DNA from 3 places in the Streptomyces sp. NRRL B-24572 genome. Region 1 is predicted to be linked to each of the others. Evidence: riboswitches for the same ligand, from Rfam matches in the RefSeq annotation. Region 1 holds a riboswitch; each other region holds the start of a gene.

What was found. Region 1 has a riboswitch for cobalamin ahead of CCN56_RS24375 (prenyltransferase/squalene oxidase repeat-containing protein). Riboswitches for the same ligand answer to the same signal wherever they lie in the genome.
Region 2: it holds a riboswitch for cobalamin, as region 1 does, so the genes downstream of both, CCN56_RS14680 (ribonucleoside-diphosphate reductase subunit alpha) here and CCN56_RS24375 (prenyltransferase/squalene oxidase repeat-containing protein) in region 1, are expected to answer to the same signal.
Region 3: it holds a riboswitch for cobalamin, as region 1 does, so the genes downstream of both, CCN56_RS21795 (ABC transporter substrate-binding protein) here and CCN56_RS24375 (prenyltransferase/squalene oxidase repeat-containing protein) in region 1, are expected to answer to the same signal.

The regions. Positions count from the first base shown of each region.
Region 1 is NZ_MWIG01000422.1:2,054-6,245, forward strand. It holds gene CCN56_RS24365 (energy-coupling factor transporter transmembrane component T) at 1-45, opposite strand, end outside; gene CCN56_RS24370 (SCO2322 family protein) at 51-710, opposite strand; gene CCN56_RS24375 (prenyltransferase/squalene oxidase repeat-containing protein) at 707-1,954, opposite strand; cobalamin riboswitch at 2,028-2,165, opposite strand; gene CCN56_RS45605 (protein kinase) at 2,317-4,080, shown strand; gene CCN56_RS24385 (MBL fold metallo-hydrolase) at 4,090-4,192, opposite strand, start outside.
Region 2 is NZ_MWIG01000236.1:5,059-9,250, forward strand. It holds gene CCN56_RS14680 (ribonucleoside-diphosphate reductase subunit alpha) at 1-1,622, opposite strand, end outside; cobalamin riboswitch at 1,756-1,899, opposite strand; gene CCN56_RS14685 (GNAT family N-acetyltransferase) at 1,942-2,442, opposite strand; gene mctP (monocarboxylate uptake permease MctP) at 2,528-4,150, opposite strand; gene CCN56_RS14695 (DUF3311 domain-containing protein) at 4,147-4,192, opposite strand, start outside.
Region 3 is NZ_MWIG01000358.1:5,298-9,489, forward strand. It holds gene CCN56_RS21780 (alkane 1-monooxygenase) at 1-928, opposite strand, end outside; gene CCN56_RS21785 (TetR family transcriptional regulator) at 1,056-1,676, shown strand; gene CCN56_RS21790 (cold-shock protein) at 1,876-2,082, shown strand; cobalamin riboswitch at 2,246-2,371, shown strand; gene CCN56_RS21795 (ABC transporter substrate-binding protein) at 2,458-3,504, shown strand; gene CCN56_RS21800 (iron ABC transporter permease) at 3,516-4,192, shown strand, end outside.

The DNA.
Region 1 (4,192 bases):
CACGCTCCGGGCCGACGCCGTGGACACGCTCCGGGCCGTACTCATCCGCGTCATCCGCGCCGGCGGGCCTTCCAGATCGCCGCCCCGCCCAGGGCCAGGACCGCCGCCCCGCCCGCGAGTACGCCGAAGGACGGGCCGCCGCCCTTCCCGTCCGGAGAGGCCGGAGCCGTCGGCGCCGGGGTCTTCTTCCCGGTCTCCTCGACCTGTTCGCCGCAGCCCTTCGCCGGGTACCCCGCGATCCCGCACAGCATGGCCGCGCTGTCGTACCGCAGCGGCTTCGCCACCGCCGCCAGCGCCTCCGCGCCCGTCGCGTCCTCGCGGACCTCCGCGCAGCCGACCTCGATCGGCTTCTTCGGCGGGGTCTCCCCGGGCGGCGCGTCCACCGGGCCGCCGAAGTCGACGACGACCGCGATCCGCTTCGTCCCGTCCTTCTTCTCCACGCCCCCGCAGATCCCCGGGAAGTCGGGGGCCACGGAGGGCCGGGAGGTGTCCTCCGTGCCGTTGCTGATCGCGAAGCGGAAGCCGAGGGCGTCGCCGTCCGCCGGCCGGGCGGTCGCCGGGCCCTGCGTGGCGTACGCCCAGGGCTTCCCGCCGTCGCTCTCCCAGAACGACCAGTAGCGGTAACCGGCCGCCTGTGCCGGAGCCGCCGCGGCCAGGGCCAGGAGCGCCCCCGCCGCGGCGCCCGCGGCCCGTATCCCCGTACGGCTCACTTCTTGCGGCCGCTCACGAGGAAGCCGATGCCGACGCCGACGACCATGCCGATGCCGATGATCCACCAGACGTCGAAGCCGGACTCCCCCTCGTCGCTGGTGGAGGAGGCGGAGGTGTCCGGGGCCTTGGGCGCGGGGCCGGTGGCGTTGAGCTGCTCGACCAGGTCCACCGTGCCGAACTCGCGCGGGTCGGTGTCCGTCGCACGGGCCGCCAGGATCAGCTGCGCGTACGCGGCCGGGCCGCCCTCCTTCGCCCAGGCGGCGGAGTTCTTCTCCAGCCACGCGAGCGCCGGTTCGGCCTCCTTCGCGGCGCCGGCGGCGGCGAGCGCGACGACGGCGTCGGCGGTGTTGCCGACGTCGGGCTGCTCGGTGGTGTCGGTGGCGCCGGGCATCGGCGGCAGGGCGAGGTGGCCGGTCTTCGCGAGGGCCTTCGAGAGGTACGAGGCGCCGTTCAGCGCGGCCCGCTCGACGGTCGGCTTCGACAGGTCGGTGCAGGTCGGCGGCTGCTCGGGGGAGGCCTTGGTGGCGACGACGCTCTTGCCGAGCCCGGCGAGGGTGGCCGCCGCGGTGGCGTCGGCGTTGGCGAGGAGCTTGCCGGTCTTGTCCGGCTGGTACGCGAACGCCCCTGCGCCGTCCTTGTCGGAGCAGGGCAGGGCGAAGGAGAGGAGCGCGTCGTACGGGGTGCGGCCCTCGGCGGAGGTGAACTGGCCGGGCCGCACACCGATCGCGGCGAGCGCGCCGACGACGACCGACGTGGAGTTGGCGTCGCTCGCGCCGCCGACGCCGTAGCCCCAGCCGCCGTCCTTGTTCTGCACGGTCCGCAGCCAGTCGGAGCCGGCCTTGACGGCCTTGTCGATCTTCTCCGGGGCGGCGGACTGACGGCGCACGGCGCGGAGCGCCTGGACGGCGACGGCGGTGGCGTTGGTGTCCCGCATCGTCTTCGCGTCGCAGGCCTTCGTCACGTCCGCGCGGTACGAGGCGAACGAGCCGTCGGCGCACTGCTGGCCCAGGAGCCAGTCCACGGCCCGGTCGGCGGGCTGGTAGCCGGTGCCGCGCTGGGCGAGGAAGGCGAGCGACTGCCGCCAGACACCGTCGTACGTCGGGTCCTTCGTGCCGTACAGGCCGGGCACGGGGGTGCCGACGGAGGGCGACGGCGAGGGCGCGGCGGAGGCCGCCCCGGCGGCGGTGCCGAGCACGACTGCGGCGGCGGCGAGCGCGGCGGCGCCGCGGCGGACGGTGTTCATGGGGCCCTCTCCTGCGGCCGGGCACCGGCACGCCTCGGGGGCACCAGGCTCCGGCTCCGTATTCCTCGACGGTGCCGGCGGTCATGTCCCGGGCGGGGCATTCCGACTCACCGCTCCCCGAGGAGCGGCTCACGGCTGCGCGGTCAGTGCCGGATTTTCACCGGCTTCCCCCCGTACGGGCATGATGACGACCCGCTCACTCTACCGGCCCGTACGCCCGCCGCCCCGGGGGTGCGAGGCGCCTCACACCCGGCCGGAAGCGGGTCCGCCGATCGTCTGCCGGGAGAGTGATCGCTGTGCCATGCTGGCGCCGCCACGACGACATGCCGACGGCGTCTTCACGGGGGTGCGGAATGCGGGCGTTGACCGGGAGCGACCCGCGGGGGATCGGTCCCTACCGGCTCCTCTACCGGTTGGGCGAGGGCGGCATGGGCCGCGTCTACCTGGGCCGTTCGCGGGGCGGCCGAACGGTCGCGCTCAAGGTGGTGCACGGCGCGCTCACCGGCGACCCGGGCTTCCGCACGCGCTTCGCCCGTGAGGTGCGGGCCGCCCAGTCCTTACGCGGCGCCGGCACGGTCCCGGTCCTCGACGCCGACCCCGACGCCGAGGTGCCCTGGCTAGCCACCGCGTACGTGCCCGGTCCTGCGCTCTCCGAGGCGGTCCTGGCGCACGGACCGCTCCCCGAACCGGCCCTCTGGCGGCTGCTCTCCGGCCTCGCGCACGCCCTCGACGGCGTGCACCGGGCGGGGCTCGTGCACCGGGACGTCAAACCGTCCAACGTGCTGCTCTCGTCGTCCGGACCGCTGCTCATCGACTTCGGCATCGCGCGCTCCGCCGACGAGACGGCCCTGACGGGGACGGGTCTGGTCGTCGGCTCGCCCGGTTTCATGTCGCCGGAGCAGGCGGAGGGGCGGACGGTCGGGCCCGCCGCGGACCTCTTCTCGCTCGGCGCGGTCCTCGCGTTCGCGGCGACCGGGCGCGGGCCCTTCGGCGGCGGCTCGGTGGCGGAGCTGCTCTACCGCCTCGTCCACCACGAGCCCGACCTCGCCGGGGTCGAGGGGCCGCTCGCGGAGCTCGTACGGCGCTGCCTGGCCAAGCGGCCGGAGGACCGCCCGCCGGTGGCCGAACTCGCCGCGACCGCGGACGCCCACCGGGAGGAGTCGGGGAGCTGGCTGCCGGCGCCGGTGGTCGCGGCCATCGCGCAGAAGGCGGAGGAACTGCTCAACGCGGAGGCGGAGTTCGAGCCCGAGCCGGAGCGGGAGCCTGCGTCGGCGCCTCCAGCGGGCAGGGGACGGGGAACGGAGCCCGAGCCCGATCCGGAGCCCCGGCCGGGCGCGGCGGAGACCGCCGCCGACCCGGGGCCGGCCGCCGTCACCGTCGCCCAGCCGCGCACCGGGCCGCCCCGGACGGCCGTCCTGCCCGCGCCGGAGCCCGCCCCGAAGCCGGTCCGGGCGCGCGCCACGGGGCCGTCCGCGCCGACGCCCGCCCGGTCCTCCGCGCCTGCGCCCGCCCGGCCGTCCGCGTCCGCGCCCGCCCGGTCCTCCGCCGTACCGCGTGCCCGCGCCGCCACCCGCGGGCCGGCCGTCGGGGCGCGGGCCCGGGCCTCCTCGACGGGGACGGGGGTGCCGTCCGCGCGGGAGCGTGCCGTGCGGACGCTGACCACGGGTCTGGGGAGGCCGGTCCTCGGGCTGTTCTACCTGGTGCCGATGGTGGTCTTCCTCGTGGGCGGGGTCGACCTCATGGACAAGGCGGTGGCGTACCCCTCGGTCTCCGACCAGGCGCAGGGCCCCTACCAGTGGGCGATGGACGACTGGTGGCGCGTCCCCGCGACCCTCCTCCTGATCGCCGCGATGGTCGGACTCCAGGGCTACCGGGGGCGGCTGCTCACGGTCCCGCCCGGCCGGGTCCGGCTGTGGTCGGTCGGGATCGCCCTGTACTGGATCGCGCTGATCGCCGTACTGACCCTGCACGTCCTCTGGTTCCTCTTCGTCCACAACGGTTACGACTACTACGAGCACGGCGGGCAGCACTGGTTGTGGTGGGTGGCGGGCCCGTCGATGCTGCTCGGCGGCGGCATCTCCCCGCTGGTCCTGGTCATGTCCCTCATCCGCCTGTTCAAGGCCTGAGGCGGGGACTCACACCGCGACGTACGCGACCGGGTCCGTGCCCGCCACCGGCTCCGCGCGGCCGAGCTTCACCAGGCGGCGGAGGTGGGCCTCGGCCTCGCTGACGGCGATG
Region 2 (4,192 bases), on a different contig from region 1:
GCCGCCAGCATGATCCGCTCGGCGATCTTCGTCGACAGGGCGCGCGCCTCGGCCGAGTCGAACGGCAGCTTCAGCTGGAAGAAGACGTCCTGGAGGCCCATCGCGCCCAGGCCGACCGGACGCCACTTGGCGTTGGAGCGGCCCGCCTGCTCGGTCGGGTAGAAGTTGATGTCGACGACCCGGTCGAGGAAGGTGACGGCCGTGCGGACGGTCTCGTCCAGGCGCTCCCAGTCGATGTCCGAACCGACGACGAACGCGCCGAGGTTGACCGAGCCGAGGTTGCAGACGGCCGTCTCGCCGTCGTTGGTGACCTCGATGATCTCGGTGCAGAGGTTGGAGGAGTGGACGACCGTGCCCGGCTCGGCCGTCTGGTTCGCGGTCCGGTTGGAGGCGTCCTTGAAGGTCATCCAGCCGTTGCCGGTCTGCGCGAGGGTCCGCATCATCCGGCCGTACAGGTCGCGGGCCGGCATGGTCTTGCGGGCCAGGCCCGCCGCCTCGGCCTTGCGGTAGGCGGCGTCGAACTCCTCGCCGTACAGGTCGACGAGCTCGGGCACGTCCGACGGGGAGAAGAGCGACCACTCGGCGTCGGCGTTGACGCGGCGCATGAACTCGTCCGGGATCCAGTGCGCCAGGTTCAGGTTGTGCGTACGGCGGGCGTCCTCGCCGGTGTTGTCGCGGAGCTCCAGGAACTCCTCGATGTCCGCGTGCCAGGTCTCCAGGTAGACGGCGGCGGCGCCCTTGCGGCGGCCGCCCTGGTTCACGGCGGCGACGGAGGCGTCGAGGGTCTTCAGGAACGGCACGATGCCGTTGGAGTGGCCGTTGGTGCCGCGGATCAGCGAACCGCGGGCGCGGATGCGGGAGTACGAGAGGCCGATGCCGCCCGCGTGCTTCGAGAGGCGCGCGACCTGGTGGTAGCGGTCGTAGATGGAGTCCAGCTCGTCCTGCGGGGAGTCCAGGAGGTAGCAGGAGGACATCTGCGGGTGGCGGGTGCCGGAGTTGAAGAGCGTGGGGGAGGACGGGAGGTAGTCCAGACGGCTCATCAGGCCGTACAGCGCGGCCACCTCGTCGAGCGCGCGGACCGAGTCGTCCTCGGCGAGGCCGCAGGCGACGCGCAGCATGAAGTGCTGCGGGGTCTCGATGACCTTGCGGGTGATCGGGTGGCGCAGCAGGTAGCGCGAGTAGAGGGTGCGCAGACCGAAGTAGCCGAAGCGGTCGTCGCCGGCCGGGTCGATCGTCGCGTCGAGCCGCTCGGCGTGCTGGGCGACGAACTCGGCGGTGCGGTCGGCGATGAGCTCCTCGCGGTGACCGACGGCGACGGAGGCCGAGAAGGAGACGGCGCCCTGGCCTGCGGCCTCGTCGGCGATGGTGATGGTGAGGAGCCGGGCGGCGAGCCGGGAGTACGCGGGGTCCTCGGCGATCAGGCCGGCGGCCGCCTCGGTGGCCAGCTCGCGCAGCTCCGCCTCGTCCGACGTGGCGCTGCGGCCGCGGAGGGCGGCGGCGGCGACCTTGCCGGGGTCGGTGTCCGGGAGGTCGGCGGTGAGATCGGTCAGGGTCCGCAGGAGTACGGTCCCGGGGCCGTCGGTCTCGATCGCTGCGGCCGGATCGGCGGGCGCGATGGTCACGTGGGGGCTCTCCCTCGCTCGGCTCGGGGCCTCGGGCGGGAAGGCGGGCAGGCGGGCACCCCGTACGCGCGGGCGCGCCGCGTCCACCGACCCAACTCCGCGAGGCCCGGACGTCTGTGGCACCCGGAACGGACGGACCGGGCGCGCTGCCGGCAGGTCTTCGGACTCACTCCGTACGAAGCACGAAACCGCACGAAGCACACCGTTGCGGGACAGTTCCGGATTCGCGCCGGATTCCCCTGCGTCGACAGCGAGGACGAGCATACATGTGGGGGGCGCCGCTCTTGGCACCCCCCACATGTTGTGTCGGTCCCGGGAGTTACAACTCCAGGGCGTACGTGCGCAGCGAGTGATCGGGGATCGGCTCCCAGTCCCGCTCGGGGGTGCGGACGAAGCCGAGCCGCTCGTAGATCCGGTGCGCGGAGACCATCAGATCGGCCGTGGAGAGCACCAGGCGCGTACAGCCGGGGAGGGCTCGCGCCCGGTCCACGCAGGCGCGTACGAGGGCCTCTCCGACGCCCCTGCCGCGGGCCGCCGGCGCGACGACGAGCATCCGGAACTCGGCCTCGCCGGGGACGGCGATGTCCGCCCAGGTGGTGCCGCCCTCCGCGAAGGTCACCCCGCCGATGATCCCGCCGTCGGCGTCGACGGCGACGAGCACCTCGCTCTCGCGCGCCCGCCGGGCCGTGTCGCGGAGCACGGCCAGGTAGAAGTCGTCCTCGCCGTGCAGCAGCAGCCCGTCATTCAGATAGGTGAACCCGGTGAGGTCGCCGAGCTCCTCGTACTCCTCGGGCCGTACCGCCCTGATCGTGAAGTCCATGGGCTCCAGTCTGCCGCGCGCGGTCATGCGCAGGGGCCCGGGTTCTCCTGGTGAGATCCCGGGCCCCTGCGGCGCGTTCTTCCGGTCAGTGCGCTCCGGCGCCGACCGTCGGCAGGTCGCGGACACCGGCGTCGCCCGCGTCCGCCGTGTAGTCCTCGGGGGAGGTCTCGTCGACGCCCTCGGGGGCCTTGACGGCCTTGAGGACGAAGGTCAGGACGACCGTGACGAGGACGTTGAGCACGAAGGCGGTGAGGCCGATGTAGCCGATCTCGCCGATGCCGGGGATCTCGGCCGCGGAGCCGCCGAAGTGCTTCTGGGTCGGGCTGGCGACGCCGTACGCGGCGGCCGTGCCGTAGACCATGCCGACGGCCCAGCCGGCGAGCAGCGCCCAGCGGTGGAACCAGCGGGTGAAGAGACCGCCGACGAGCGCCGGGAAGGTCTGCAGGATCCAGATGCCGCCGAGCAGCTGGAAGTTGATCGCGACCGTCTTGTCCATGGTGAGGACGAAGACGAGGGCGCCGACCTTCACCAGGAGGGAGACCAGCTTGGAGACCTTGGTCTCCTGGGCCGGGGTGGCGTCCTTCCTGATGAAGTCCTTGTAGATGTTGCGGGTGAAGAGGTTGGCCGCGGCGATCGACATGATCGCGGCGGGGACGAGCGCGCCGATGCCGATCGCGGCGAACGCGACGCCCGCGAACCAGTCCGGGAACATGGTCTCGAAGAGCTGCGGGATGGCGAGCTGGCCGTTCGTCACCTTCACGTCGGCGGCGATCGCCATGAAGCCGAGCAGCGCGAGCAGGCCCAGCATCAGCGAGTACAGCGGCAGGATCGTGGTGTTGCGGCGGATCACGTTGCGGCTCCTGGAGGAGAGCGTCGCCGTGATGGAGTGCGGGTACATGAAGAGCGCGAGCGCCGAGCCGAGCGCGAGCGTCGCGTACGTCCACTGGCCGGCCTCGCCGGGCACGAGCGCGCCCTTCGGCTTGCCGGTGGCCGGGTTGATCGTCTTGTACGCCTCGGCCGCCTTGCCGAAGATCTCGTCGAAGCCGCCCAGCTTGATCGGGATGTAGATGATCGCCACCGCGATGACGATGTAGATCAGGGTGTCCTTGACGAAGGCGATGAGCGCGGGGGCGCGCAGGCCGGACGAGTAGGTGTACGCGGCCAGGACGCCGAAGGCGATGAGCAGCGGCAGGTCCTTCACGAACCAGTTGGTGTTCTCGCCGCCGCCGACGCCCATCACGTCCAGGACGGCCTGGATGCCGACGAGCTGGAGCGCGATGTACGGCATGGTGGCGAGGATGCCGGTGACGGCCACCGCGAGCGACAGGCCCTTGGAACCGAAGCGGCCGCGCACGAAGTCCGAGGTGGTGACGTACCCGTGCTTGTGCGAGACCGACCAGAGGCGCGGCAGGAAGGTGAAGATCAGCGGGTACACGAGGATCGTGTACGGGACGGCGAAGAAGCCGGCCGCGCCCGCCGCGTAGATGGCCGCGGGGACGGCGACGAAGGTGTACGCCGTGTAGAGGTCGCCGCCGAGCAGGAACCAGGTCACCCAGGTGCCGAACGATCTGCCGCCCAGGCCCCATTCGTCGAGGCTGTGTTCGTTCTCGGCCTTGCGCCAGCGCGCGGCGAGGAAGCCCATGACCGTGACGGCCAGGAAGAAGAAGACGAAGACGCCGAGCGCCACGCCGTTCACGCCGTCCTTCATCGCGCGTCACCTCCCTTGCGGGCGCGCTGGTCCCGCTGCCAC
Region 3 (4,192 bases), on a different contig from region 1:
GGAGGTGGTAGAGGAAGACGTTCGAGGCGACGTTGTCGCTGTTCCAGCTGTGGCGCGGGGCGCAGCGCTCGTACCGGCCGCTCGCGGTGCGCTCCCGCTTGAGGCCGTAGTGCTCGGTGTAGTTGATGACTTCGAGCAGGCAGAAGCCGAAGACCGCCTGGATCGCGAGGTACGGCAGGACCCCCGGGCCGAAGACGAGCGCGAGCCCCGTGAAGAGCACGAACGACAGCGCCCAGGAGCCGAGGACCGTGTTGCGCGGGCTCCACACCGACCGGCCCCGGCGGCCCAGCCTGCGCCTCTCCAGGCGCCAGGCCGAGGTGAGGCTGCCGAGGACGGTCCGGGGCAGGAAGCGCCAGAAGCTCTCGCCGAGCCGGGCGCTCGCCGGGTCCTCGGGGGTGGCGACGCGGATGTGGTGGCCGTGGTTGTGCTCGACGTAGAAGTGGCCGTACCAGGTCTGGGCGAGCGCGATCCGGGAGAGCCTGCGCTCCAGGGCCTCCGTCTTGTGCCCCAGCTCGTGGGCGGTGTTGATGGCGATGCCGGCGACCCCGCCGAGGGTGAACGTCAGCCCGATCCGGTCGACGAGGGCGAGGTCGCCCCGGGTGATCAGCCAGCAGCCGAGGACGAGACCGGCGTACTGGACGGGGAGGTAGAGGTAGGTGCACCACCGGTAGTAGCGGTCCTGTTCCAGGTGCGCGATCGCGCTGTCCGGCGGGTTGGCGGAGTCCTTGCCTATGAGGTGGTCGACGAGCGGGAAGATCACGTACAGGACGAGGATCCCGGTCCACCAGAAGACGCGGAGCCCGGTGGCGTTCACCAGTCCCCAGGAGAGGAAGGGGAAGGCCGGGATGAGCAGGCCGAACAGCCAGAGCCAGCGCTTGGGGTCGCGCCAGGTGGCGGGGGCGTCGGGGGAGTCGCTGTGCAGGGCCAAGACCGGCTCCTCGGGGAGGTGGACGCGGCGGGTGGACACTTTCCATGACTACTGTCCAGTTCATAGACGGATTCCCATGAGAACGTCAATGCTTTGGACAGTGCCCCGTGGATAAAGTGGGGGCACGATGACACGTTTCCGCGAGAGTGTTCGGTCCCTCCTGCGAGAGCAGGTGCTCGACGCCGCCTACCGGCTCGTCGCCGCCGACGGCTGGGGCGTGCTGCGCATGGCCGGCATCGCGCGGGCCGCCGGCATCAGCCGCCAGACGCTCTACAACGAGTTCGGCTCGAAGGAGGCCATCGGCAACGCCCTGATCCAGCGTGAGCTGGAGGGCTTCCTGCTCGGCATACAGCGTGAACTCGACGCCCACCGGGGTGAGTTGGAGGCGGCGGCCGTCGCGGGCGTGGGCTACACGCTCCAGCAGGCCGTGGACAACCCCCTCATCAAGAGCGTCCTGCTCGCGGCGCGCGGCGGCGAGGACGACCTCCTCGCCTACCTCACCACCCGCCCGGAGCCGGTCTTCGGCACGGCGATGGCGATGCTCGACGCGTACGCGATCGAGGCCTGGCCCGATGTCGACGAGGAGTCCCGGGGGCTCGCCGTCGAGACGATCGTGCGGCTCACCGTCAGCCACATCGTCCAGCCGGTGGCCTCGCCGGAGGAGTCGGCGCGGCGCATCGCCAGGATCACGGCGCGGATCGCGTACCCGGGCGGTGTCCGGCCCGATGGGTGCGGCGAGGCCCGCTGACGGACACGGGGGATCTCCGGCAGCGGGCCTCTGTTGAATATTGTACGAGATCATCCGGGGTGGTCCGCCCGGACGGCGGCGCTGGTCCTCCCGGGTCCTCCCGGACGACGGCGGTGGCGAAGGACGGGCGGGCGGGGTACATGTCCCCTGAGGCGCGGACACCCTCGACCGCGTCGCCAGAGCCGACGAGGAGGCCGCCGTGGAAGGCAGAAGCATCGGATTCGTGCAGTCCTTCAACCGTCTCGGCGGGTACGGCTTCGTCGTCCCCGTGGGCTCCGAGGAGCAGGTGTACTTCAGCGCCGAGGACATCGAGGGCAAGGAGCGGACGGTCTCCGAGGGGCAGCAGGTCTCCTTCGTCCTGGTCCTCGGCGAGGGCCGCTTCGAGGCCAAGGAGCTGCGCTTCTGACGCCGTCCGGGGCGCGGGGGCGCGGACCGGCGGTCTGCGGGCGAGGGCCGGCGGCCTGCGGGTGCGGACCGGCCGGGCTCCCGGGGTGCGATCACCGGCCGGTGGTACTGTGCCGAGGCCAGTCGCACCTTTGTACGCACCTGAACGGGTACGTGCACGGGTCAGGGAATCCGGTGCGAGACCGGAACTGACGCGCAGCGGTGAGGGCGACGGGCGGAGCATCGGCCACTGGGCGGCACGACGGGCCCGGGAAGGCGCTCCGTCCGGCTGACCCCGAGTCCGAAGACCTGCTGGCGGCCCCGGCGGCACGCCGCCGTCCGGGGAGCACCGTACGACAGGCTCCGCGCATGAGCCGTGGACGCAGAGGAAGTCCCCGTGCCGCTCGCACACCCCGTCCGCTCCGCCGTGCTCGCCCTGGCCGGCGTCCTGCTCCTCACCGCGGCGGTGACCGGCTGCGGGCCCTCCGGGGCTTCGGCGAAGGACGCCCCGGAGCGCGGCTACCCCGTCACCCTCGCCGACGACTGCGGACGGCCGGTCCGCGTCGACCGCGCCCCGCGCCGGGCCGTCGCCCTCGACCAGGGGGCGGCGGAGATCATGCTCTCCCTCGGCCTCGCCGACCGCATGGTGGGCACCGCCACCTGGACGGACCCGGTGCTCAAGGGACTTGAGGAGGAGAACGCGAAGGTCCCGCGCCTCGCCGACCGCTACCCCTTCTTCGAGAAGGTCCTCGACGCCGAACCCGACTTCGCGGCCGCCTCGTTCGCGTACACCCTCGGCAAGGGCGGGGTGGCGCCCCGCGAGCGCTTCGAGCAGCTCGGCGTCCCCACCTACCTCTCGCCGAGCGACTGCGTCGGCAAGGACAACAGCGGCGACGGCGACGGCGTCCGCACCCGCCCCCTCACCATGGAGACGGTCTACGGCGAGATCCGTGACCTGGCCCGGGTGTTCGCGGTCCCCGAGCGGGGCGAGAAGCTCGTCGCAGGGCTCAAGGCCCGGGTGGCGAAGGCCACGGCGGCGGCCGACTTCACCGACGCCACCGTCCTCTACTGGTACTCCGACGCCAAATCGCCCTACATGGCGGGCTGTTGCGGAGCGTCGGGGATCGTCACGAACGCGCTCGGCGCGAAGAACGTCTTCGACGACACGCGCGAGGAATGGCCCCAGATCAACTGGGAGACCGTCGCCGACCGCGATCCCGACGTCCTCGTGCTCGGCGATCTGACCCGCCGCGCGCAGTCCGCCGAGAGCGCCGCCAAGAAGATCGAGTTCCTGGAGTCCGACCCCGTCACCCGGAACATGACGGCCGTGAAGCACAAGCGGTACGTCCTGCTCAGCGGCCAGGCACTGAACCCCACGATCCGCACCGTCGAGGGCATCGAGAAGGTGGCGGCAGCGCTCCGCACGTACGGTCTCGCGAAGTGAGCGCGCCCCCTCTGGTAACCCGGCCGACCCGGCCGGTACGCGCCACGGCGCTCCTGTGGGCGGCGGCCGGCCTCGTCCTGCTCGCCCTGTCCGTGGCCGTGGCCATCACCATCGGCCCGGCCGACATCGGCGTCGGCGAGGTCGGGTCCGTCGTCGCCGCCCACCTCGGCGGCGGCGTCTCGGAACTCTCGCCGATCCGCGACGGGATCGTCTGGGACCTGCGGCTGCCCCGTACCCTCCTCGCCGCCGTCTGCGGCGCCGGCCTCGCCCTCTGCGGGGCGGTGATGCAGTCCCTCCTGCGCAACCCGCTCGCCGACCCCTTCGTCCTCGGCGTCTCCTCCGGCGCCTCGACCGGCGCGGTCGCCGTCGTCGTCCTCGGCATCGGCGGTGGCCTCCTCTCCGTCACCGGAGGGGCGTTCCTGGGGGCCGTGGTCTCCTTCGCGCTCGTCCTGCTGCTCAGCCACACCCTCGGCGGCTCGACGGACCGGGTCGTGCTCGCGGGCGTCGCCGCGATGCAGCTCTTCTCCGCGCTCACCTCCTTCGTCGTGATGACCGCCGCCGACGCGGAGACCACCCGGGGCGTGCTCTTCTGGCTGCTCGGCTCGCTCGCCGGGGCCGGCTGGAGCGACGTGTGGGTGTGCCTCGCCGTCCTCGCGGGGGCCCTGCTGGTCTGCGGCGGGTACGCGCG